Regions from separate parts of the Actinoplanes subglobosus genome, predicted to be linked through region 4. Evidence: riboswitches for the same ligand, from Rfam matches in the RefSeq annotation. Region 4 holds a riboswitch; each other region holds the start of a gene.

Region 1 (4,509 bases), on a different contig from region 4:
CCGGCGAGCCGATCACCCTGGAGTGGCTGCTCGTGCTGCCACTGCTGGTCCTGCACTCGTTCTTCAACATCGGGCTCGGCCTGTTCATGGCGCGCTACGGCTCCAAGGTCCGCGACGTGAAGCAGTTGATCCCGTTCATCATGCGGTTCTGGCTGTACGGCTCGGCGGTCCTCTACCCGGTCACCAAGTTCGGGGACGTGCTGGGCGGCTGGCAGCTCCAGGTGGTCGAGGCCAACCCTCTGCTGGTCTTCATCGAGCTGATGCGCCACGCGCTCCTCGAGGAGACGGTCCTCGCCAACACGCCCACCGTGCTGTGGATCGAGGCGGTCGTCTGGAGCCTGGTCGTCGGTGTCGTCGGGTTCGTCTACTTCTGGCGCGGAGAGAAGGGCTACGGCCGTGGCTGACAACGAGCGCATCCCCACCGTCATCGCGGATCAGGCCCACATCATCTACAAGATCCACCAGGCCGGGTCGGCCAGCTCCAGCCCGCTCGCCAGCTTCAAGCGCCTCACCACCCGCAGCAAGAACGCGAACATCCGTGAGGTGCACGCGGTGCGGGGTGTCAGCTTCGTCGCCTACCGGGGCGAGGCGATCGGCCTGATCGGCACCAACGGCTCGGGCAAGTCGACGCTGCTGCGCGCGGTGGCCGGGCTGCTGCCGGTGTCCAGCGGCGCGATCTACGCGGCCGGCCAGCCGTCGCTGCTGGGTGTCAACGCGGCGCTGATGAACGAGCTGCCCGGCGACCGCAACGTCGAGCTGGGCTGCCTCGCCATGGGCATGTCACCGGCCGAGGTCGCGTCGAAGAAGGACGAGATCATCGAGTTCTCCGGTATCAACGACAAGGGCGACTTCTCCTCGCTGCCGATGCGGACCTACTCGTCGGGCATGTCGGCCCGGCTGCGGTTCTCCATCGCGGCGGCGAAGAAGCACGACGTGCTCCTGATCGACGAGGCGCTGGCCACCGGTGACGCGAAATTCCGCAAGCGCAGCGAGGAGCGGGTCCGTCAGCTGCGCGGCGAGGCCGGCACGGTGTTCCTGGTGAGCCACAGCGAGCAGTCGATCCGCGACACCTGCGAGCGCTGCATCTGGCTGGAGGCCGGCGAGATCCGGGCCGACGGCCCGACCAGCGAGGTGATGAAGGAGTACGAGGCCTTCACCCGCAGGTGAGGCCCCGCACTCCTTCGGACGTGCTAGTTGACCGAGAGATGCACGTGGTTGGTGTGGTCGCTGGACGGGTCTCCGCCCGCCCCGCTGTACGACTTCCAGCCACTGCTCGGTAGCCAGATCCGGCGGTACCAGATCACGTAGAGCACGTTGAGATCGTCGGCGTTGTTGATGAAGTAGTTCGCCAGGTTGTTGCCGTACGTCTTGTCGGCCCCGGTGGCGTCCCCGCCGAAGGTTCCCTTCTCGGCGGAGAAGTCACAGGCCCGGCCCTTGGGGTGCTCACCGCTGTTCTGCGTCCGCCAGCACTTGGTGAACCGGGTGAAGCCGTCGGCCCGGGCCTCCTTGTAGGCGTGCAGCAGGGTCGGGGTGACGCAGCCACCGGTCCCGGTCGGGTCGGTCTGGCTGCAGCTCGTGCCGGTCGGGCCCGGCGCCGCGTCGTCGCTGCCGCCGCCGTCCGACGAGGAGCTGGCGTCGTTGCCCTGGTTGGCCGCCTTCAGAGCGGTCTCGGCCTGCTCCTTCTGCTTCGCCATCACGGTGACCTGCTTCTGCTGGTCCTTGATGGCGATGTCGATGGCGTCCTTGGCCTTCTGCTGGGTCTCCCGGGTGGTCTTGAGGTCCTGGATCGCCCGGTTCTGGTCGGCGGCCACGATGGCCAGGGTCTCGGCCCGCCCCAGGAAGCCCTCGGCGGAGTCCGAGCTGAGCAGTGCCGCCATCGGGCCGCCACGGCCCGCGGTGTACGCCTGGGAGGCGAGCAGGTCAAGCCGGTCCTGCTGGGGTCCCAGGTCGCCGTCCAGCTTCTTCAGCTCGGCGGTCAGCTTGGCCTGCTGCGCCTTGGATGTCTTCAGCTTGGCCTTCGCCTCCACGAAACCTTTGGAGGCCTTCTCCAGTTTCTCGATCAGTGACGCGGAGCCACCCTCACCGTCGTCACCGGAGTCGCCGGGAGCGGCGAGCAGCCGGGGGGCCGCGGTGGCCGGCGTCGGGGCGACGGCCAGTCCGCACGCGGCGACGAGCAGCGCCAGCAACGCCGCTAATCGCCGCGCAGTGTTCTGCTGCACAGGCATTTCCTTCCGTCGGCCGCCGGCCGGGTTAGCTGACGGGTTCGGGACGAAGGAAATCCCTACCGCGGGTAGCGGATTCACCCCAGGGAATAATGGTTCCCCGGCTCGCCATTGAAGGCGATTAGGCGGCGGCTCCCGTGCGGGAACCGCAACGACCATACCCACTCGATCGACAGATCGACAGTTCTCGTACGCCCCGCGATTGCCTCGACACGAGCGGTGACAACAATTACGGAAAGTCGTTGCGAGGTAACACTTTTGGCGGTTCCTCGGGCCTGATCCACGGCGATATCTCGGGTAAACTGGCCGCCGGTCCTGCCAGGACGGCACCGCCCCCGAGTTGCCGGCAGGCCGCCGCCCAATCGTCGAAAGGCGAGCCGGGGAACCAGGTCACTGGGGTGTATCCGCAGTTTGCGGTAGGGATTGCTTCCGTCCCGAACCCGTCAGCTAACTCGGTCGGCGGTGACACGGAAGGAACTGTTGATGACCGCAAGTCCCCGCCGGTGGCTGATACTTGCCCTGGCACCGCTGGTGACCCTCGCGATGTTCGCGGCACCGGCGTCACCGGCCTCGGCCGAGCCCGGCGGCTCCTCGTCGTCCGCCCAAGAAGAGGAGCAGAACGGCGGGCCGGACGCGCTTCTCTCCGATGTGATCGAGAACACCAACCGTCGTTACGTGACCGCCAAGGCCGCGGTGACGAAGTCGGTGAAGGCCCAGGCTCAGCTGGCCAACCAGATCAAGCAGGCCGAGGCCCGGCGCGACGCGCTGATCCCCGAGGTCGACAAGATCGCCAAAGAGCAGTACATGACGGGCAATCTCAGCTCGATCGGCTACCTGCTGAACGCGAACTCCTCGGGCGACTTCCTGGAGAAGGCCGTCTCCCTCGAGGAGATCAACCGGCTGCACGACGCCAAGCTGCGCGAGCTGAACGACGCGCTGAAGACCATCACCGACAGCAAGGCCCGGCTCGACGCCGAGGTGAAGCAGCAGCAACAGGACGCCGCCGTCATGAAGAAGCAGAAGGACCAGGCGGTCGACGCGCTGGCCCTGGTCGGCGGCAAGGGCGTCACCAACGGTCTGGTCGTCGCGGACTCGCCGGAGGCGGCTCCCGCCCCGCGCAACTCCAACGGCGGGTTCTCGGCCGAGGGGTGCACCGAGAAGGACCCGACCACGAACGGCTGCGTCACCAAGCGCACGCTGCACATGTACAAGGAAGTCAAGAAGGCCGGCTTCAGCAACTTCGTCGGCTGTCACCGCGACGGTGGACCGTTCGAGCATCCCAAGGGCCGTGCCTGCGACTGGTCGCTGCAGAAGTCCGGGTTCTCGACCTACGACACCGACAAGGAATTCAAGTACGGCAACAACCTGATGGCGTTCCTGGTGCGTAACGCCGACGCGCTCGGCATCTACTACGTCATCTGGAACAAGAAGATCTGGTTCCCCGCGAACGGGTGGAGCAACTACCACGGAGTCAGTGACCACACCGACCACGTGCACGTATCGATGCTCTAGCTTCCGCAGACAGCGCGAAGGCCCGCCCCTTTCGGGGCGGGCCTTCCTCGTCTCGGAGAACCTCAGTGCAGGGCGCGCCGCACCGGTGCCCGGCCGTGCGGCTGAGCCGGCGCCGGGCCGGCCGGAACAGCCGCCGGGATCGGGATCGTCACCGGCCGGACCTGGGTGACCTCCAGCTCCTTGCCGTGGTGCAGCAGGGTGAGCCGGGCCTGTCCACCACCGTTGCGCAGCGAGTAGGTGACCTCGTCGGAGGTCACGCTGACCCGCAGTCGCAGGCCGCGCCAGAGCAGCGAGAACTCCAGGTTGTTGATCCGGCTGGGCAGGCGCGGCGCGAACGACAGCTGGCCGTTGAAGTCACGCATGCCGCCGAGTCCGGCGACCAGCGAGATCCAGGTGCCGGCCAGCGACGCCACGTGCACGCCGTCCCGGGCGTTCTGGTGCAGGTCGTGCAGGTCCATCAGGGCGGCCTCGCCCAGATAGTCGTGCGCCAGCTCCAGGTGACCGGTCTCGGCCGCGAGGACGGCCTGGATGCAGGCGGAGAGCGACGAGTCCCGTACCGTCCGGGCGTCGTAGTAGGCGAAGTTGCGCGCCTTCTCCTCCGGCGTGAACGCGTCCCCCCGGATGTACATCGCCATGACCAGGTCGGCCTGCTTCACCACCTGCTTGCGGTACAGGTCGAAGTACGGGTAGTTGAGCAGCAGCGGGTAACCCTCCGGCGGGGTGTTCTCGAAGTCCCACTCCTGGAGCCGGGTGAAGCCCTCACACTGCTGGTGGA
Region 2 (4,509 bases), on a different contig from region 4:
GCCGGCCATCGCCGCCCCGCCCATGGTGTGCGGGAACGCGGCCAGCACCACCTCGTTGGTCAGTAGCTCGGTGAAGCTGGTCAGATGCGCCCGCCCGGTGACCGGGTCGAGGGCGTAGGCGACCGGGTTCTGCATGAACGAGTTGGCGGCCAGGATGATGTACGCCGACAGCAGCGTCCCGACGGCGACGACCACGATCGTGGCGGTGTGCAGCCAGCGGGGCAGACGGTCCCACCCGAAATACCACAGCGCCAGGAACGTGGCCTCGAGGAAGAACGCGAGCATCCCCTCGATCGCGAGTGTGGGCCCGAAGACGTCGCCGTAGAACCGGGCGAACGCGCTCCACCCGAGCCCGAACTGGAACTCCTGGACCAGCCCGGTGACCACGCCGACGGCGAACGTGACGATCAGCAGCTTGCCGGTGAACTTCGTGAGGTGCAGGTACTTCTCACGGGACGTACGGATCCAGGCGATCTGGAAACCGGCGGCGGCCGACGCGAGCGAGATCGACACCGGTACGAACAGGTAGTGGTAGATCGTCACGACCGCGAACTGCAGCCGGGTCAGGTCGAGCACGTCCATGGCAGCCCCTCTACGACGATTCGTAGTAGATACTACGACGCGTAGTACGACGTCGTGAAGTAGAGTGGCTCACATGGCACGGAACGACCTCGAACGCGAGGTCATGACGAAGTTGTGGGACGCGGGCGAGCCGCTCACCGTCCGGCAGGTGCACGACCTGCTGAGCCGGGAGCGCGATCTGGCGTATACGACGGTCATGACCGTCCTCGACCGGCTCGCCAAGAAGGGCCTGGTCACCCAGCAGCGGGCGGACCGCGCCTACAAGTACGCCCCGGCGCAGACCCGCGAGGAGATGACCGCCGGCGTGATGATGGACGCGCTCACCGCCACCCCCGACCGTGACGCCGCTCTCGCCTACTTCGTCGGCCAGCTGCCGCCGGAAGCGCTGCGGGCCGCGATCGAGAAGGCCACCCGTAACATCGAGCGGTGACCGCCCTCCTGCTCGGCGCCCTCGGGCTGACGCTCTCGCTGGCCGCGCCGAGACTGCTGGCGAGCGCCCGTTGGACCGACCGTGCCCCGGTCGCGGGTGTCCTGCTCTGGCAGTCACTGACGCTCACCGCCGTACTCTGCGCTCTCGGTGTGGTCCTCGCCGCGCCCGAGGAGGTCGCGCGAGCCGCGGGGGCACGCCATCCGGAGACCGTCGCCGCGTTGCTGTTCTCCCTGGCCGTGGCCGCGACCATCGTGATCCGCCTGATCGTGTCGCTGGTCCGGGTGAGTTCCCGGGCCCGGGCCCGGCGCGCCCGGCACCGGATGCTCGTCGACCTGCTCGATTCCGTCGAGCGGCACGAGGGCCTCGGCGGGGCGGAGGTCCGTGTGCTCGACGGGGCACTGCCGCTGGCCTACTGTGTGCCCGGGCGGGACCCGCGGGTCGTGCTCAGCGGCGGCGTCCTGGAGTCACTGGACCGGGAGCAGGTGGACGCGGTCCTCGCCCACGAGCGTGCCCACCTGCGGCACAGGCACGAGCTGGTGATGGAGTCGTTCACCGCGTTCTACCGGGCGGTGCCGGGGCCGTTGCGGTCGAAGGCGCCGCTCGACGCCGTACATCTGCTGCTGGAGATGGTGGCCGACGACGCGGCCCGCCGCCGGACCGGGCCGGCGCCGTTGCGGGCCGCGCTGGCGCGGCTGATCGACGCCGTCCCCCTGGCGGAGGAGGTGACCGCCGACCCGGAGGGTGAATCCCGGCGCCGGCGGCTGGCCCGTCTGGACATTCCGGACGGCGGTTCGACCGCTCTCACCGTGGCCGGGGTGACCGCCGCGGCCGGCCTGCTGGTGCTACCCACCGTGATCGTCGTGGTGCCCTGGCTGGCGCGCGCCCTGAACAGCTGGCCGTTTTAGAACACCCTGCGTGTCGTCGGCTGTGCGGACAGTTCGGCGGCCTGTGCGACCTTCATTTGCCGTCTTGATCCGAGTACGGTGGTCCCCGGTCCGCCCAGCCCCCCATCGGCCACCCGGCCGATCTGACGGACCACCGCCTAATCGTCTGCGGCCGAAAGGCCCACGGCGAACCGGGGAACCGAGCACCTGGGGTGAAGCCGCGGCGACGCGGCCGGGCAGCCTTCCCGCCCGAACCCGTCAGCTAACCCGGTCGGCGGCTGAACGGGAAGAAAGGACAACGCACCAGCGTGAAACGGATCAGCGCGCGTCGCGCCGGCCTCGTGCGCATCCTGATGTGCGCGGTGGCCGCGGCCGGAGTCCTGGTCACGGGTCCCACCGTCGCTCATGCCGAGCCCACTCCGGCTCAGATCGAGAAGCAGATCGACGAGGAGTGGAACCAGCTCGAGCCGGTCATCGAGGACTACAACGGCACTCACACCAAGCTGGTCAAGCTGCGCAAGCAGCAGAAGGAGCTGGCGAAGACGCTGGCTCCGCTGCAGGCGCAGGTGGACGCCGCGATGGTGGAGGTGCGGGGCCTCGCCGTCGACGCGTACATGCAGGGGTCGCCGACCCTGGTGAACGCGATGGTCCTCACCGGCTCGCCGACGGGTGTGGTGGACAAGCTGACGCTTCTCGAGCAGCTTGCCACCAACCGGGAGGCGTCGATCTCCGAGGTGGCGAAACTCCGCGACAAGTACGCCGCCGACAAGGCCACCGTCGACCAGCTCGAGTCCGAGATCACGATCCGCGACACCGATCTCGGCACGAAGAAGACGGCGATCGAGAAGGAGATCACGAAGCTCCAGAAGCTCCGCATCGCGGCCTACGGCAAGGCCAACGCCGACGACGGGGCGCTGCGCACCGGCCCCTGTCCGGTCGACTACACGAACGACAAGGGTGGCCGCGCCGCCCAGCGGGCGTGCGACCTGATCGGCAAGCCCTACGTCTTCGGCTCGAACGGCCCGAACAGCTACGACTGCTCGGGTCTGACGCAGGAGGCGTGGGAAGCGGTCGGCGTGCATCTCGAGCACTACACGAAGGACCAGTGGGGCTCCACCAAGTCGGTGAGCAAGAGTGAGTTGAAGCCGGGTGACCTGGTCTTCTACTACTCCGACATCCACCACGTCGCCATCTACATCGGCGGCGGCAAGGTGGTCCACGCGCCGCACACGGGCGACTACGTGCGGATGGCCCCGATCGATCGCGGCCCCATCGCCGGCTATCGCCGGCCTGCTTGACACACCCCGCGGAAAGGTCGCCGTCTCCTCGACGGCGGCCTTTCCTCATTTCCCGGTACGGCCGTGGTGCTCGACCAGCCGGCGCAAGAGGCCGGCGAGCAGCGCCCGCTCATCAGCCGACAGCGGCGCCATCAGATCGTCCTGGATCGCCTCCACCCGCTCGCCCAGCTCACCGGCCCGTTCCCGGCCGGCGTCGGTGACCGCGACGACGTTGCGCCGCTTGTCCGCCGGATCCGGTGACCGCCGCACGAAGCCGCCGGCCTCCAGTTCGTTGAGCGCCCCCACCAGGTCGCTCAGGTAGATGGCGGTGCGCCGCCCGAGCGCCGCCTGACTGGCCGGCCCGTCGGTGACCAGTGACGACAGCAGCCGGTAGTGATAGCCCTTGGCGCCCACGCCGGCGAACCCGTCGGCGACGAGCCGGTGCGCGTGCGCCGCGGCCTGGGAGAGCAGCCAGCTCGGCAGATGATCCACGTGACGACGATAACATTGGACGGACTAACGTTAGTCAGTCTAACGTTAGTCGCATGAACGACTTCCGGCTCCACATTCCCCAGGCGGACCTCGACGACCTCACCGAGCGCCTCCGCCGGACCCGCTGGCCCGCCGCGGCCCCCGCCGGCTACGGCATCACCGTCGAACGGGTCCGCGCCCTCGCCGACCGCTGGCTCCGCTTCGACTGGCGGGCCCACGAGGCCGAGGTCAACGCGTGGCCGCAGCAGGTCACCGAGATCGGCGGCGACCGGGTGCACTTCCTCCACGTGCGCAGCGCCGACCCGCATGCCCTGCCGCTGATCCTCACCCACGGCTGGCCCGGCTCCACGGTGGAGTTCCTGGACGTGATCGGCCCGCTCAGCGAGCACTTCCACCTGGTCGTCCCGGCGATCCCCGGTTTCGGGCTGTCCGGCCCGACCACCCGGTCGTGGGGCGTCCGGCGGATCGCCGAAGCCTGGGCCGAGCTGATGGCACGCCTCGGCTACACCCGCTACGGCGCGCAGGGCGGCGACTGGGGCTCCGGCGTCTCCCGCACCCTGGCCACCGTCGCCCCGGACCACGTGGTCGCTGTGCACGTCAACTACCTGCCCACACCCGGGGAGCCGGACGGCCTGGGCCCCGGCGACCGGGAACGGCTGGAGAAGACCATGCGGGTGGCCGCCAACCGGCATCCGCACCAGATCCTGTTCGCGGCCACCCCGCAGACCCCGGCCTATGCGCTCAACGACTCACCGGCCGGGCTGCTCGCGTTCCTCGGCGAGAAGTTCGACACCTGGGCCGACCCGGCCACCCGGGTCCCCGACGACCGGATCGTGGCGAACAT
Region 3 (4,509 bases), on a different contig from region 4:
TGACGCCGGTCCCCGTCAACCTCAGCGGGTAGGGCAGCGGGCTGACGGTCACCTGTCCAATCGTGCCGGTAAGACCAGCTTTGGTGCTAGTGGCGATCGATATGAAAGGCGTGCAGGATTCCTTACCGTCCACCGGTCGGATCACGGACATACTTTCGGGGTGCAAAATCGCACCATGTCCACACCGATGCGCACCGATGAGCACTGGGCGGCCTACAACTCGCGTCAGGCCGCGCGGCCGGTCCGGGAGTCGTGCGTGCGGGCAATGGCGATCGCCGGTCCGGGCGCCGGCCGGACGGCCGTCGACCTAGGCTGCGGCGCCGGCCGCGAGACCAGGGCGTTCCTCGACGCGGGCTGGCGGGTGCTGGCCGTCGACGGCGAGCCGGGCACCGAGGCGAGGCTGTTGCGCACGATCGGCGGCCGGCATCCGGCGTTGACGATCAGGACGAGCAGATTCCAGGAGTTGTACGACCTACCCGCCGCCGATCTCGTCTACGCCGGCTACTCGCTCCCGTTCCAGACGAGGGCAGGCTTCGATCGCCTGTGGACGCTGATCCGGGCCGCGCTTCGCCCCGGCGGCCGGATCGTCGCCGACCTGTTCGGTGATCGGGACAGCTGGGCCGGCCAGCCCGATCTGACATGCCTCACCGAGCCCGAGGCGCGGGCTCTCTTCGACGGCCTGACCATCGAGCACTGGGCGGTGGAGGACGAGCCGGGCCGGGCTTTCAGCGGACCGAAGCACTGGCACGTCCACCACGTGATCGCGCAGCGTCGCTGACCTCAGAGGCGCTGGACGGTGATCTCGAATCCGGCGTCGCGCAGCCGTCCGACCAGGGCGTCACCGATCGCTGTCGCCGGGGTCAGCACACCGCCCCCGGACTTCGGCAGCTCCTCGGTGTCGAAGGCCAGCGCGAGAGCGGATTCGCCGAGCATGACGGCCGTTGCGGCGTACCCCGGATCGCCCTTGGCCTTGACCCTCGCGCGATAGCGCGCCCCCGTCGTGGTGGTGGTGAAGAGATCCATCGTGAAGTGCCCGTTGCGCTGGGTGTCCTCACTGGGACCGGCGCCGGGCGCGGGCAGGAAGCGGTCCAGGACGAACCGCAACGGCGGCACGGCGAAGCCGATGACCAGGGCGTTCATCCCACTCTTGACGAGCGTGGCGGCGATCTTGCTCTTCACCCGCATGACCTCGCGGTACCGGAAGGTCCGGCCGTAGGCCCAGCCGCGCAACGCGTTGCTGCGCCGCACCACCCGGGTGTTGTAGGACGCCATCACGAACGGCGCGAGGTGGCCGCGGACGCTGGGGTCCACGTCGGACCCCGGCAGGGTGAGCATGTCGGGCTGGCGGCCGAGGTCCGGTTCGGTGTGCCGGTCCGGGCTCAACGAGTACGGGCTGGCGCCGACCTTACGCAGCCGGGTGTCCTTCTTCATCACGTCGACCTGGTGGCGCATCGAATCGATGGTGCCGCCGCTGACACCGCCGCGCATGCTGGTCACCACGAGGGTCGTGTCGGTGAGCTCACCGGCGCCGTCCCGGGTGACCTGTTCATGCAGGACGTGAACGCCGATATCGGACGGAATCGAGTCGAAGCCGCAGGAGTGCACGATCCGTGCGCCGGTGCGCTGTGCGGTCTCGTGGTTCTCGTCGATGCTGTCCCGGGCGAAGAGCACCTCACCGGTGAGGTCCACGTAGTCGGTACCACTTTCGGCGCACGCACGGGCGAGTGGCTTGCCGTACTTCGCATACGGCCCGACGGTGGTCACCACGACACGGGTGCGGCCGGCCATCGTGGTCAGGGCGTCCGCGTCACCCGCGTCGGCGATGACGACGGGCCAGTCCAGACCGAGACCCTCCAGTTTCGCCGCCGAGCGACCGCCCAGCGCGAGCCGTGCGCCCTCGGGGGCGTGCTCGGCGAGATAACGCGCCACCAGCACACCGACGAAACCCGAAGCGCCGTAGACGATCACGTCGAACTCGCGCTGTTGATCGCTCATGGTCGGAGATTGTGCACCCTCGGTGGAGTGTCCGCACCTGTTGCGCCACGCCGAATTAGGCACGTTAGCCACACAAAGGAAGATCAAAGCGGCTAATTTGTGACCTACAACTCCATTGCCGCGTCTCGCATAACCAACCAGCAACGCGGCATTTCGGCAGTCCGCAACAATGCGGGCACCGTGGGCGGAACGCCGAGTCCAGCCGCCGACCACGGTTCGACCAAACCCAAGGCATGGAGCGGGGGACCCATAGGTTCCTCGGCGCTACGGCGCCTCGGGGTGAAGCCGCGAACGCGGCCGGGCACCTCTGCCCGAACCCGACAGCTGACCTCGTAGGCGTGGAGGACAAGCTCATGGCTCAGATCGGAAGACAACTCCATCGCGCGGTCGGCATGCTGGCCGCCGGACTCGCCGGAAGTGTGGCCCTAGCGGGGCCCGCGCACGCCGACATCAACTGGGAGGCGATCGCGCACTGCGAATCCGGGGGCAACTGGAGCATCAACACCGGAAACGGCTACTACGGGGGACTCCAGTTCAGCCGGAGCACGTGGCGCGCCTACGGCGGCGGAAAGTACGCGGACACCGCGAACCGGGCTTCGAAGTCGGAGCAGATCCGCATCGCCGAACGGGTGGTGCGCGGGCAGGGCATCGGCGCCTGGCCGACGTGCGGCCGGCGGCACGCCTACACGGCGGCGTCACGCGGCGCTGTGCGAAAGGCGCACCGGTCGACCGGGAACTACGTGGTCCGGCCGGGTGACACGCTGGCGCGGATCGCGGCCCGGCACGACGTCAGGGGCGGGTGGCGAGCGCTTTACCGCGCGAACTCGGACGTGCTGAGCAGCCCGCACCGGCTGCGGGTGGGACAGCGATTGAAGATCTGAGAGTGGGCCCGGCGCGACTTGAACGCGCGACCTACCGCTTAGGAGGCGGTTGCTCTATCCACTGAGCTACGAGCCCGACGTTGCTGAGGGTACCAGCAGGCGGAGCCCGGGTCGGTACGGCCGACCCGGGCCCGGCGAGAACCACTCGTTGATCAGGCCAGGTCGAAGCGGTCCAGGTTCGCGACCTTGACCCACGCCTTGACGAAGTCGGTGATCAGCTTCTCCTTGGCGTCGTCGCTGCCGTAGACCTCGGCCTGGGCGCGCAGCACCGAGTTCGACCCGAAGATCAGGTCGGCCCGGGTCGCGGTCCACTTGACCTCGCCGGTCCGGCGGTCGCGGCCCTCGAAGGCCTCGCCGTCGGAGTCGGTGGCCGACCAGGTGGTGCCGAAGTCGAGCAGGTTGACGAAGAAGTCGTTGGTCAGCACGCCCGGGGTCTCGGTGAAGACACCGTGCGGCGAACCGGCGGTGTTGGCGCCCAGCACCCGCAGGCCGCCGACCAGCACGGTCAGCTCCGGCGCGGTGAGGGTGAGCAGCTGAGCGCGGTCGACCAGCAGCGCCTCGGTGGGGCGGTTGTGGCCCTTGGCGAGGTAGTTGCGGAAGCCGTCGTGGGTGGGCTCCAGCACCGCGAACGAGTCGGCGTCGGTCTGCTCCTCGGTGGCGTCGGTACGACCCGGGGTGAACGGCACCTCGACGTCGAAACCGGCGTCCTTCGCGGCCTTCTCCACGGCGGCCGCGCCGGCCAGCACGATCAGGTCGGCGAGGGAGATCTTCGCGCCACCGGCCGCGTCGAACTCGGCCTTCACACCCTCCAGTACGCCGAGCACCCTGGCGAGCTGGGCCGGGTCGTTGGCCTCCCACTGGTTCTGCGGGGCGAACCGGATGCGGGCGCCGTTCGCGCCACCGCGCTTGTCGGTGCCGCGGAACGTCGAGGCCGACGCCCACGCGGTCGCCACCAGCTCGGAGACCGACAGGCCGGAGGCCAGGACGGTGGCCTTGAGGGCCGCGACGTCCGCGGCGCCGACCAGCTCGTGGTCGACCGCGGGCAGCGGGTCCTGCCAGATCAGCGGCTCGGACGGGACCTCCGGGCCGAGGTAGCGAGCGATCGGGCCCATGTCACGGTGGGTCAGCTTGAACCACGCCTTGGCGAAGGCCTTGCCGAACTCCTCCGGGTCGTCGTGGAACCGCTTCGAGATCGGCCCGTAGATCGGGTCGAAACGCAGCGCCAGGTCCGAGGTCAGCATCCGCGGCTCCTGCCGCTTCGACGCGTCGAACGCATGGGGCACCAGGTCGGAGCCGGCACCGTTCTTCGGACGCCACTGGTGCGCGCCGGCCGGCGACTGGGTGAGCTCCCAGTCGTACGCGAAGAGGATGTGGAAGAACTCGTTGTCCCAGCGGGTCGGGTGGTAGGTCCAGGTGACCTCCAGACCACTGGTGATCGCGTCGGCGCCGACACCGGTGCCGAAGGTGCTCTTCCAGCCCTGACCCTGCGCCTCGATCGGGGCGGCCTCGGGCTCGGGGCCGACGTTCTCGGCCGGGCCGGCGCCGTGGGTCTTGCCGAAGGTGTGACCGCCGGCGATCAGTGCCACGGTCTCCTCGTCGTTCATGCCCATCCGGCCGAACGTGTCCCGGATGT
Region 4 (4,509 bases):
TGTCGGCGAACTCTTCCTCGCTCGCCGAGAGGTAGTCATCCCAGGACTGCTTGTCCCAGATCTCGACCCGGGTGCTCGCACCGATCACCACGAGATCACGACCAAGACTGGCATACTCCCGCAAATGGGCAGGAATCGTCACCCTGCCCTGCTTGTCGGGAACCTCGTCGTGGGCGCTCGCGAAGAAGACCCGGCTGTAAGCCCGGGCCGACTTGTTCGTGACCGGCGCCTCGCGCAGCTGACCGGCGATGCGCTGGAACTCAGGCATCGGGAACACGTAAAGACAGCGCTCCTGCCCCTTCGTGATCACGACACCTCCCGCCAGCTCATCACGGAACTTCGCCGGGAGGATCAGCCGGCCCTTCTCGTCCAGGCGCGGGGTGTGTGTGCCGAGGAACATCGGCCCCCACCCCTTTGCCGTGGCGGCCGCCCCATCGCGGAGGGAGCGGATCGCCTGTCAACTCGGGCCGGCAGGTCCGGCGTCGCTCCTCCGCCCTGCCACTGCGCCCCACTCTACTCCACTTCCCTCCACCTGCAACCCAAAAGCCAACCCTCACGAGCCGTTCTCACGGACGTAATCCCAGTTCACAGGCGGTGGGGCCAAGTGGAGGGGGTGACCATGATCAACAGGGTCTTGTTTCCGACATCGAGGCCATCGCGTCGAAAAACACCCGCCGAAATGCCCGCTGGGACCCGAATTCCCGGTCACCCTCGGTGCGCGGGGAGGAAAGTGGAGCGTCCACATCGCCGTACACAACAGACGCCCGTGGGGCGTGACCCCTGATCCGGGTCACGCCCCACGGGCGTCACTGCTATTCCTTACTTACTACTGTCGCTGTGCTACCACGGTCAGGCGACCAGGCGGCGCACCACGTAGTTCTTGTTCCAGATCTTGTGCTTGCCGACCCGGGCCCCGGTGTGGGGCGAGTCGTAGACGTAACCGTTGCCGGCATAGATACCGGCGTGGTAGCCGTACGACCCGTTGCGGAAGATGATCAGGTCACCGATCTGCTTGTTGCTCTTCGCGACGGCCTTGCCGTACTTCTGCTGCGTGTTCGCCTTGTGCGGCAGGCTCTTGCCGGCCGCCTTCTTGTAGACGTACTTGGTGAAACCCGAGCAGTCGAAGCGCTTGGGACCGGACGCGCCGTACTTGTAGAGCGCACCCTTGTGCTTCTTGGCCTCGGCCAGCACCTTGGCACCACTGGCCTTGACGGTCACCTTGACCTTGGTGGTGACCTTCTGGTTGTACCCGGTGCCGGTGAAGATCGTACGGATCCAGACGGTGCTGGTCGGCTTGGCGGTGAGAGCCACCTGGCCGTTCTTCAGCGTGTCGGTGTCCCACGTGCGCCAAGCGCCGTTTCTCCAGCCCTGGAGACGCACGGTGCCCTTGGCGACCTGCTTGGTGGCAGGGTCGATCACCTTGGCGGTGACCTTGAGGGTGGAACCCCACTTGAGGCTTCGGGTACTGGTCCCGGCCCACATCGAAGGTGTGACCTTCGGTGCGACCGCCGCGGCGGCGACCGGGGTGACAGCGGGGGTCGTGGCGGCCGCCGCGGGGGACGCGGCGATCAGCTGCCCGGCACAGAGGCAGAGACCCAGGGACAGTGCGACGGTTCCGGTGCCGATGGACGCGCGGCGGCGCCGGCTCGAACTGTGTTCGTGCACGGTAGAGAAATCCCTCCGGCACGCCTGCGAGGTTAGCTGTCGGGTTCGGGCGGGAAGGCATGCCCGGCCGCGGGTGGGCGGCTTCACCCCAAGGTCCTCCCGGGTCCGCCACCGGAGAACCGGTGGCGCGGGAGAGACCGAATCTGGGTCCCCCGTCCCTGCCCCCGAATGCCTTGTGTGGTGTGGCTACTGCTGTGTCGCACCGGTCCGGCCCGGGGCAGGGCTCGGCGTGAACCGATCCGGTGCGGCCGGCGAGCGGATTGCGTCCGGCGAATCTTTGGTACCCGAGTCAGGCCATGATCGTCAGCGTGGGGATGATCACCCTCCGTGATTGGCACACATGTCGGTGCCCGGTTTGTTACCTGCGCGTGACAAATGCGCCTACCCAAAGTAGGGGCACAGCTACGTAGCGTTGAAGGTTACGGGTGAAACAGAACACATAAAAAGTCCCGCCACCATCGTGGCGAGCGCCCGAAAAGCCCGGACCGGGGAAAACATCCGGCACATCGCGATCTTGACGGTCTGGCAACGCGACGTGACGTTCGAGTCCGGTACCCTCGCTGGCGTGACGGACGGAATGCCTCTCATCGCCAAGGTCGCGACCTCCGTGTCGAAGACCGCGGCGGCGCTCTCCAGGGCCGCGGGCCGCGGCGACGGTTCGGTGATCGGCGGCTGGATCGGCCTCAAGATCGATCCCGACCTGCTGGCCCACCTCGCGGCCGGCCGTGCCGTCGCGCTCGTCTCCGGGACCAACGGCAAGACCACGACGACCCGTCTCACCGCGGCCGCCGTCGGTGTCCTCGGCCGGGTCGCCACCAACTCGTTCGGCGCCAACATGCCGACCGGTCACACCTCCGCGCTGGCCAAGGAGGGGCACACCCCGTTCGCGGTCCTCGAGGTCGACGAGCACTACCTGGCACAGGTCATCGACCAGACCCGGCCCAAGGTCGTGGCGCTGCTCAACCTCTCCCGCGACCAGCTCGACCGGGCCAAGGAGGTGGCGATGATGGCGCAGTTGTGGAAGACGGCACTCGCCGGCCACCCCGACATCAAGGTCGTCGCCAACTCCGACGACCCGATGGTGGTGTGGGCCGCCGCCAGCAGCCCGCAGGTCACCTGGTTCAGCGCCGGCCAGCGCTGGCTCGACGACTCGTTCGTCTGCCCGGAGAGCGGCCACCCGATCGAGCGCCAGCAGGGCGACTGGTGGTGCACCGGCTGCCCGCTGCGCCGCCCGCGCCCCCAGTGGGTCGTCGAGGACGAGGGCGTCATCGACCCCCGCGGCGACTGGCATCTGGTCAAGCTCCAGCTCCCCGGCCGGGTCAACATCGGTAACGCGGCAACCGCCCTGGCCGTGGCGGCCGAGTTCGGGGTCCGCCCGATCGAGGCCCTCCCCCGGCTCGCCCGGGTCGCGTCGATCGCCGGCCGCTACGCACAGGTCGACCGTGACGGCCGCAACATCCGCTTGCTGCTGGCGAAGAACCCGGCAAGCTGGTTGGAGGCCTTCGACATGGCCGACCATGCACCGACACTGCTCTCCATCAACGCGCGGGACCCCGACGGCCTCGACACCTCGTGGCTCTACGACGTCGACTTCTCGCCGCTGCGCGACCGCCCGGTGCTGATCACCGGCGACCGGGCCTACGACCTGGCCGTCCGGCTCCAGGTGAACCAGGTGCCCTTCCGGCACGTACAGAGTTTCGACGAGGCGCTGCGGTCGGTGCCGCCCGGCCGCCTCGAAGTGATCGCCAACTACACGGCGTTCCAGGACATCCGAGCGGAGTTGGACCGTGTCAACTGAGGCCCTGCGGATCGTGTGGATCTACCCCGATCTGCTCTCGACCTACGGCGACCGCGGCAACATGCTGATCCTCGCCCGGCGGGCCGCCGAGCGGGGCATCCCGGCCGAGACCTACGAGGTCCGTTCCGACCAGCGGATGCCCAACGGCGCCGACATCTACCTGATCGGCGGCGGTGAGGACGGCCCGCAGGCCCTGGCCGCCCAGCGCCTGCTCGCCGACGGCGGCCTCCACCAGGCCGTCGCCCAGGGCGCCTCGATCCTCTCGATCTGCGCCGGTTACCAGTTGCTCGGTCACTCGTTCTTTGCCAAGGGGGCCAAGTGCGCCGGGCTGGGACTGCTGGACATCACCTCCGACCGGGGCGAGACCCGGGCGGTCGGCGAGCTCCGCGGTGAGATCGACCCACGGCTCGGCCTGCCCGCGCTGACCGGCTTCGAGAACCACGGGGGGCGTACGCATCTGGGTGCCCACGCCGCACCACTGGCCCGGGTGACAGCCGGCATCGGCAACGACGGCCAGACCGAGGGCGCCTGGGCCGGCAAGATCCTCGGGACGTATTCGCACGGCCCGGCGCTCGCCCGCAACCCGGCGATAGCCGATCTGCTACTGCGTTGGGCGACCGGCGCGGATAGGCTTTCCCCGCTCGACGACACCTGGGCCGACCGGCTCCGATCCGAGAGGCTCGCCGCAGCGAGCCCCGCATGACTTGTCCATAACCGACGACAGTTGGGGCGGTAAGCCTGCATGACCGACAACCTGATCGCCCCGCGGGGCACCGACTCCGCGGACCCTCAGGCAGTTGAGCACGCCGGCCCCACCTCCGGATGGAAGCGTCGTTTCGTCCGGTTCGCCCTTCTCGGGGCGGGTGTCGGCGCCCTGGCCGGCATCGCCGCGGTCCTCCCACTGAAGGACATAGCCGAGACCCTGTCGGCCATGGGCCCGAGCGCGGTTCTCGCCGTCGCGGTCCTCGGCGGCATGCTGCTGTCGGTGTTGGTCCCCCGCACGCTGATCACGATGACCTGCGGCGCTCTGCTGGGCGCCGTGACCG

The links. Region 4 has a riboswitch for cyclic di-AMP ahead of ACFO0C_RS04685 (C40 family peptidase). Riboswitches for the same ligand answer to the same signal wherever they lie in the genome.
Region 1: linked by a shared signal. The riboswitch ahead of ACFO0C_RS02280 (coiled-coil domain-containing protein) and the one ahead of ACFO0C_RS04685 (C40 family peptidase) in region 4 are both predicted to bind cyclic di-AMP.
Region 2: linked by a shared signal. The riboswitch ahead of ACFO0C_RS00085 (C40 family peptidase) and the one ahead of ACFO0C_RS04685 (C40 family peptidase) in region 4 are both predicted to bind cyclic di-AMP.
Region 3: linked by a shared signal. The riboswitch ahead of ACFO0C_RS12425 (transglycosylase family protein) and the one ahead of ACFO0C_RS04685 (C40 family peptidase) in region 4 are both predicted to bind cyclic di-AMP.

The regions. Positions count from the first base shown of each region.
Region 1 is NZ_JBHSBL010000003.1:50,060-54,568, forward strand. It holds gene ACFO0C_RS02265 (ABC transporter permease) at 1-404, shown strand, start outside; gene ACFO0C_RS02270 (ABC transporter ATP-binding protein) at 397-1,167, shown strand; gene ACFO0C_RS02275 (coiled-coil domain-containing protein) at 1,191-2,225, opposite strand; cyclic di-AMP (ydaO/yuaA leader) riboswitch at 2,224-2,360, opposite strand; cyclic di-AMP (ydaO/yuaA leader) riboswitch at 2,568-2,699, shown strand; gene ACFO0C_RS02280 (coiled-coil domain-containing protein) at 2,706-3,734, shown strand; gene ACFO0C_RS02285 (glycoside hydrolase family 65 protein) at 3,797-4,509, opposite strand, start outside.
Region 2 is NZ_JBHSBL010000001.1:13,974-18,482, forward strand. It holds gene ACFO0C_RS00070 (cytochrome ubiquinol oxidase subunit I) at 1-582, opposite strand, end outside; gene ACFO0C_RS00075 (BlaI/MecI/CopY family transcriptional regulator) at 656-1,012, shown strand; gene ACFO0C_RS00080 (M56 family metallopeptidase) at 1,009-1,917, shown strand; cyclic di-AMP (ydaO/yuaA leader) riboswitch at 2,057-2,188, shown strand; gene ACFO0C_RS00085 (C40 family peptidase) at 2,205-3,194, shown strand; gene ACFO0C_RS00090 (MarR family winged helix-turn-helix transcriptional regulator) at 3,240-3,665, opposite strand; gene ACFO0C_RS00095 (epoxide hydrolase family protein) at 3,719-4,509, shown strand, end outside.
Region 3 is NZ_JBHSBL010000012.1:293,753-298,261, reverse strand. It holds gene ACFO0C_RS12440 (GNAT family N-acetyltransferase) at 1-52, opposite strand, end outside; gene ACFO0C_RS12435 (class I SAM-dependent methyltransferase) at 176-778, shown strand; gene ACFO0C_RS12430 (saccharopine dehydrogenase family protein) at 781-1,995, opposite strand; cyclic di-AMP (ydaO/yuaA leader) riboswitch at 2,203-2,349, shown strand; gene ACFO0C_RS12425 (transglycosylase family protein) at 2,349-2,876, shown strand; tRNA gene ACFO0C_RS12420 (tRNA-Arg) at 2,880-2,952, opposite strand; gene katG (catalase/peroxidase HPI) at 3,029-4,509, opposite strand, start outside.
Region 4 is NZ_JBHSBL010000005.1:255,470-259,978, reverse strand. It holds gene mraZ (division/cell wall cluster transcriptional repressor MraZ) at 1-400, opposite strand, end outside; gene ACFO0C_RS04685 (C40 family peptidase) at 850-1,665, opposite strand; cyclic di-AMP (ydaO/yuaA leader) riboswitch at 1,672-1,863, opposite strand; gene ACFO0C_RS04680 (MurT ligase domain-containing protein) at 2,243-3,463, shown strand; gene ACFO0C_RS04675 (type 1 glutamine amidotransferase) at 3,453-4,166, shown strand; gene ACFO0C_RS04670 (TVP38/TMEM64 family protein) at 4,206-4,509, shown strand, end outside.